Regions from separate parts of the Desulfitobacterium sp. LBE genome, predicted to be linked through region 2. Evidence: predicted binding sites of a transcription regulator. Region 2 holds the regulator's gene; the other holds the start of a gene.
The links. Region 2 encodes HrcA, which represses chaperone genes, less so after heat shock. Its sites were predicted from a motif close to TGTTAGCACTCNNNNNNNNNGAGTGCTAACA; they were not measured.
Positions count from the first base shown of each region.

Region 1: groES (co-chaperone GroES) is a predicted target of HrcA. The motif match lies at 2,249-2,279, and genes of this name have one in related genera.

Region 1 is NZ_VLKD01000001.1:2,064,694-2,068,116, forward strand. It holds gene DESLBE_RS09795 (helix-turn-helix transcriptional regulator) at 1-70, shown strand, start outside; gene groL (chaperonin GroEL) at 186-1,820, opposite strand; gene groES (co-chaperone GroES) at 1,921-2,205, opposite strand; gene DESLBE_RS09810 (NYN domain-containing protein) at 2,605-3,423, opposite strand, start outside.
Region 2 is NZ_VLKD01000001.1:4,544,774-4,548,196, reverse strand. It holds gene dnaK (molecular chaperone DnaK) at 1-804, opposite strand, end outside; gene grpE (nucleotide exchange factor GrpE) at 830-1,471, opposite strand; gene hrcA (heat-inducible transcriptional repressor HrcA) at 1,489-2,526, opposite strand; gene DESLBE_RS21370 (cell wall-binding repeat-containing protein) at 2,932-3,423, opposite strand, start outside.

The DNA of each region.
Region 1 (3,423 bases), 2.5 Mb from region 2:
CAAGCTGTCCCATGATAACAAAATGAAAATCCTTGGAATGATCGAATTAAAAGCTTCCGAAGATGCATGATGCAAACTTATACAAAACCTCTAAAAAAATCGAGACTCATGTTAGCAAGATGTTGGCTATGGCCACATCGCAACACGAGTCTCGCTTATTTCAGGGATTTATTTGTGATTTAGGCTTACATCATTCCGCCCATGCCACCCATGCCGCCCATACCAGCCATAGCAGCCGCACCATTATCCTTTGATGGGATATCGGAAACTAAGCACTCGGTAGTAAGGAGCATAGCAGCGATGGAAGCTGCATTCTGCAGAGCAGAGCGCGTCACTTTAGCGGGGTCAACGATACCGGCAGCAATCATATCTTCATATGTTTCGGTCAGAGCGTTGAATCCTACCCCACGGCCGCCATTGCGAACCTTCTCCACAACGATGGAGCCTTCGAATCCTGCATTATTGGCAATTTGACGGAGAGGCTCTTCTAAGGCACGATAGACAATAGCTACACCGGTCTTTTCGTCTCCGGTAAGCTTAAGGCTGTCAAGGGCTTTAGCAGCATCCACTAACGCGCAGCCACCACCGGCTACGATACCTTCTTCAACTGCTGCGCGGGTTGCAGCTAAAGCATCTTCAATGCGGAGTTTCTTTTCTTTCATTTCAACTTCTGTTGCAGCACCTACTTGAATCACAGCAACACCGCCGGCTAATTTAGCCAAACGCTCTTGAAGTTTTTCCCGGTCGAAATCAGAAGTCGTTTCATCGATTTGCTTTTTAATGGCTTCCACACGGCTCTTAATATCATCTTGAGAACCGGATCCCTCGACAATGGTGGTTTCTTCTTTAGTTACGCGAATTTGACGAGCACGGCCCAGCATATCAATCGTAGTGTTTTCCAGCTTTAAGCCAAGATCTTCGGTAATGACGGTACCACCAGTGAGAATCGCGATATCTTCCAGCATTGCCTTACGGCGATCACCGAAGCCAGGAGCTTTTACAGCAACGCAGGTAAAGGTTCCGCGGAGTTTGTTCAGAATGAGGGTAGCCAAAGCTTCCCCTTCGATATCTTCGGCAATAATCAGAAGTTGACGGCCGGCTTGAACGACTTTCTCAAGAACAGGGAGAATGTCGGCGATAGCGCCAATCTTTTTATCGGTAATTAAGATGTAAGGATCATTTAAAATAGCTTCCATCTTATCGGTATCGGTGATCATATATGCAGAGAGATAGCCCCGGTCAAATTGCATACCTTCGACAACTTTGAGCTCGGTGGTCATTCCTTTAGCTTCTTCTACGGTGATTACGCCGTCTTTGCCGACCTTTTCCATAGCATCAGAAATCAGAACGCCGATGTTGTCATCGCCGGCGGAGATAGAAGCTACTTGAGCGATAGATTCCTTGCTTTCAATGGGTTTAGCATTGGTTTTAATATCCTCGACAACAGATTCAACAGCCTTCTCAATGCCCCGCTTGATGCCCATAGGATTAGCACCGGCAGCTACATTCTTTAAGCCTTCACGGATAATCGCTTGGGCCAATACAGTTGCAGTGGTGGTTCCATCCCCTGCTACATCATTGGTTTTGGTTGCAACCTCCTTGACAAGTTGGGCACCCATATTCTCGAATGGATCTTCCAGCTCAATTTCCCGGGCGATGGTTACACCATCATTGGTAATCAAAGGAGCGCCGAATTTTTTGTCCAAAACCACATTACGGCCTTTAGGTCCAAGAGTTACCCGGACAGACTCAGCCAGGGCATTAACACCACGCTCTAATGCGCGGCGAGCTTCTTCATTGAAAACGATTTGTTTTGCCACCTGTAAGTTCCTCCTTAAAAATCCAAAATTCAAGGGTCAATAAGTAAAAAACACTGTACAATGTCAAGTTCATTAAGTGAATAAAGCAAAGAGTATTATCTTAGCCAATAACCGCTAAAATGTCAGTTTCCTTAAGAATAAGATACTCTTGACCATCATACTTTACTTCAGTACCGGCATATTTGGAATAAATCACGCGGTCACCCACTTTAACATCCAGGACGATGCGCTCTCCTTTTTCCATTTTTCCAGGTCCTACTGCAACGACTTCACCTTCTTGAGGCTTTTCTTTAGCCGTATCCGGCATGATGATTCCGCTTTTTGTCTTTTCTTCCATGGGGAGTGCTTTAATGACTACCCGATCACCTAGAGGCTTAATGTTCATTGAAGAAAGTCCCTCCTTAAGAACTCAAATATTATTTTGATATTGTTAGCACTCATTCCTATTGAGTGCTAACATCATACTATAATAATATGCAAGGTGGATGAAGAAATCAAATCCTGTCATTTGCATTTTTAAGAGATTTACAAGCGAAAACCTTCTATTTTCTCCTTATATCTTCCCCTTATTGCATCACTCTTAAATTGACAGAATCTCATAGCTTCGACTTGCATTCACTAAGCAATATATTGACCAGTCCCCGGGGGGTTTATTCATCCTTTGGACAAAAAATCATCACGGCATCTAAGAAGAAGGGATATCCAGCCCTCCCGGCCAGATACCCCTTCTTCTCATTCTTTTATTACCCTATGCCGTGCCTGCTCAATTTTACACGGCAAACCATCAATGAGTTCTTAATTTCTCATAGCGTTTGCGAATCTCTTCGATTGCGGAACCCAGAACAACTTGAACCATAGAATGGTCAAGATTCAAAAGATAGACCTTGGTTTTACCGATCTTTAAACTGGAATCGGCATATTCTTGTTCAAGAAGAATCCCCTCTCTTAATGCGTAGCGAATAAGCTCTTTCACTTGGGATATGGTAACTCCCAGATGATCCGACAGGGCGAGCCTCGCTTTGGTGGAAGCAATATACGTCATGCTTAGCTGAAGCTGAGCTATGATTGAGATTGCTTGTTCAAGATCCTTTTCAGGCTCATATTCCTGCGGTCGCTCCTGAGGGAGAAACTCACCGAAAAAGTCCCCGGAATCACTGAAGGCTTGAAGTTCGTGGTGCATGCTTCCCTTCACGCCGATAACTTTAACATCTTTTCCCCAGGCCCTTACTTTGCGAAGTAAAGGCAAAAAATCTCCATCCCCAGTTAGAAGAAGAAACACATCAAAGGTTGCGGTACGGGTGAGCAAGATCTCCTGCGCTTCCAATATGAGCTCCACATCCGCCGCATTTCGCCTTAATCCTGTACTGGCAAAATTGTTTTTTCCGTACACATGGCGTGTATATACATGAATCTTCTCAAAAGAAGTCTGGGCACGCCAGAATTCTTCCCGATCGAAATTAGCATAGAGATAAATAGCAGATAGAACATAGTCGTTTTTCTTGGCATACAGTTGAATGGATTCCATAAGGATTTCCGGAGTTAATTCATAACCTTGTTCAAAGAGTCCAGTCCATATATTTTCATAATCAATAAAAGCAATCGC
Region 2 (3,423 bases):
ATCCAAGTGAGCCGGTCCCTCGCCAGTCATGGTGATAAAGGGCAGGTTCACATTGGTGGTGCTCACTCCGGAAAGCTCCACTTTGGCTTTCTCGGCTGCTTCTTTCAAGCGTTGGAGGGCAACACGGTCTTTGGCCAAATCCACACCTTGATCTTTTTTAAACTCAGCTACCATATAGTCAATCAGGCGTTGGTCAAAGTCGTCCCCACCCAGTTTATTGTTGCCGCTGGTGGCTTTAACCTCAACCATACCCTGGGAAAGCTCCAGCAGGGATACGTCGAAGGTTCCTCCCCCTAAGTCAAAGACCAGAACGGTTTGATCCTCTTGCTTGTCTAAACCATAGGCCAAAGCCGCCGCTGTAGGCTCGTTGATAATCCGCTTAACATCCAGACCGGCGATGGTTCCCGCATCTTTGGTAGCCTGCCGCTGGGCATCGGTGAAATAAGCCGGTACGGTAATGACAGCCTCTGTGACCGTCTGTCCCAGATAAGCTTCGGCATCTGCTTTCAGCTTTTGCAGAATCATTGCGGAAATCTCCTGGGGAGAATAGCTCTTATCGTCAATTTTCACTTTGTAATCTGTTCCCATATGTCTCTTAATGGAGATGACGGTCTTATCCGGATTAGAAACCGCCTGACGCTTAGCCACTTGACCGGCCAAGCGTTCTCCGGTCTTGGAAAAACCAACTACAGAAGGAGTCGTCCGATTCCCTTCCGCATTGGTGATAACGACAGCCTCGCCGCCTTCCATAACTGCCACACAAGAGTTGGTGGTTCCTAAGTCAATGCCAATCACTTTACCCATGTTCACTATTTCCTCCTTATCGCACCTAGCGGGACACTTTGACCATGCTAGGACGTATTACTTTTTCTTTAAGATAATAACCTTTTTGAAGCTCCTCCACCACGGTGCTCTCCGGATAGTCTTCTGAATCCACCTGAAGGACGGCTTCATGTAGGTTGGGATCGAAAGGCTGCCCCACGGCTTCAATCGCCGCCAATCCTTCCTTGGCAAGAATGCCTTGCAGTTGTTTGAAAATCATCTCTACTCCTTGGGAAAAGGACTTCATATCTTGAGTGGTCTTGGAAGCTTCCACTGCCCGTTCAAAATTGTCCAATACAGGCAGCAACCCTTCTACAACACGCTCTGAGGCATATTTGGCGAAATCCTCCTTCTCCTTTTGGGTCCGTTTGCGATAGTTGTCAAACTCAGCCTGCAAGCGCTGGAGATGAGTATAGTATTCCTCTGCCTGGTTCTTGGTCTGGTCAAGTTCTGCCTGAAGAGTGAGTATTTTTTCTTCTAAAGAAACATCCTGCTCCGGAGAAGATTCATTCCCCACTTCTTCCTCTTGGACAGCTTCGCTAAGGATTTCTTCAACAGTATCGGTCAAATTTTCCTTTGACTCTTGAGTATTTTTAGTTTCCCATTCGGTCTGACCCGATGGGGGGGTTTTCCCGCCCCAGTTCACCATTATTGAAACCACCTCTCCTAATTCCTTCGTCGCACAGTAAGCAGCTCTGTGAGCGTTCTTGTCATGTAATCCACCATGGCCATAGCCTTCCCATAATCCATACGGGTAGGTCCAATCAAGCCGATCGTTCCCAAAGGCTCTCCATCAATCCAATAGGTCCCGGTAATAATACTGCAGTCCCGAAGTTCCTTCAGTTTATTTTCCCCACCGATAGTCACTGCCAAACCTTCTTTCTGAGGATGCAATACTTTGATGATTTGGGCTCCCTCTTCGAAAATCTGGAAGAGGTTTCTGATCTTTTCTACATCCCGGAATTCAGGTTGGTTCAACATGTTCAGAGTTCCACCCAGGTAGACTTTACTGGACTCTTCAGGGCTATTGCTCAGAACGGCGGAAAGAAGCTCTAAGGCATTGTCAATCAGGAAGCGTTGACGAGTCAGTTCGCTGTATATCTCATGAAGCATATCCCGTTTCACTTCTTCCATAGAATGCCCACGCATCTTATGGTTAAATACGTTGGCAATTCTCTGAAGCTCCTCGGCTGTTACATTTTCCCCAATCTCGACAATCTGATTCTCCACCACGCCATTTTCCTTGACGACCACCATGATGGCTTTGCCGGGTTCATAAGGCAGGAAGTGCATCTGATTAAAGGCGCTCTTTCCCTTGTCCGGCCCGATGACGATACTGGTCAAATGGGTGAGTTCAGAAAGGAGCTTGCTGGAATGGGCAATGACCGTCTGAATCTCCGCAATTCTTTTCGTGGTCTCTTTTTCAATAACATCCTTGACATCATCGGCAATACTGGATTTCTCCAGGAGACAGTCCACATAATACCGATAACCCGCATCCGAGGGAATGCGGCCTGCTGAAGTATGGGGCTGCTCAATAAGACCCAACTCTTCCATATCGGACATTTCGTTACGAATGGTGGCCGGCGAGATGCCTAAATCAAATTTCCGGGCGATGGTTCGTGAACCGACAGGCTCAGCAGTACTGATATAATCCTGTACGATAGCCCGCAGGATCTTCTTTTTTCGCTCGTCCATCTGCATACACATAACCGCCTTTCCACCCTCGTTTTCCTCTTGTTAGCACTCGACCTTAATGAGTGCTAACGATTTATGATATTATAGTACCTCTCACTATTTATATTGTCAAGTAGCAGACAAGGTAAAAAAATGGTTTGGGAAGGATTATACAATGAGACTTTTAGATGAACTCTCTATGACGAACTTCGATAAGCGAAGAAATTGAATTCGAATTCAATTTCTTCGCTTATCGAAATAAAAAATTGTGTATTTCCACATCAAGTGGAGTTACTCTCTAAAACTTATCCCCTCCGGCAAATCAAGTTTATCAAGAGGGGCATCATAAACAAGCGTTCTTGTTTATGATGCCCCTCTTTCATGATGACTTATTTGCCGGGAATCAATACGAATCGGTTCTTAGCTAAGGCATTATTTTACCAGAGCCCTGAGTTCTTCTTCGATCGCCGAGCTGACAGCCCCCTGCCCGCCAAAAATGACGATATCGGAAGGCTTTCTTACGTTCAGATACTCTCTAAGGTCGGCACTGAGACTCTTCTCTACCAAGATGAGGGGATCCTGCAATCTGGCTGAATAAACGCTTCCGGCCAAGGCATCCGGGAAATCCCGACCGGTAGCGATGCTGACTCCCCGACCACTTGGATCAAAGTATTGAGCAACGGCCAGGGTACTTGCATAACGATCCTGTCCGCCAATCCGAATGATGTTCTCTAGTCCTATCCCGGTAAGCTGTGCCACTTCATCCTTGACTCGATCGCTGACCGCCCCTTGTAAGCCAATAATATACACCTTACTGGGGTTCAGTTGCAGTAATTCCTCCTTAATCTCATCGGGTATAGAATAGGGGTTAACGATAAGAAGAGGGAATTGTTGTGCCGCAGCAATACTGCTTACAGACAGGGA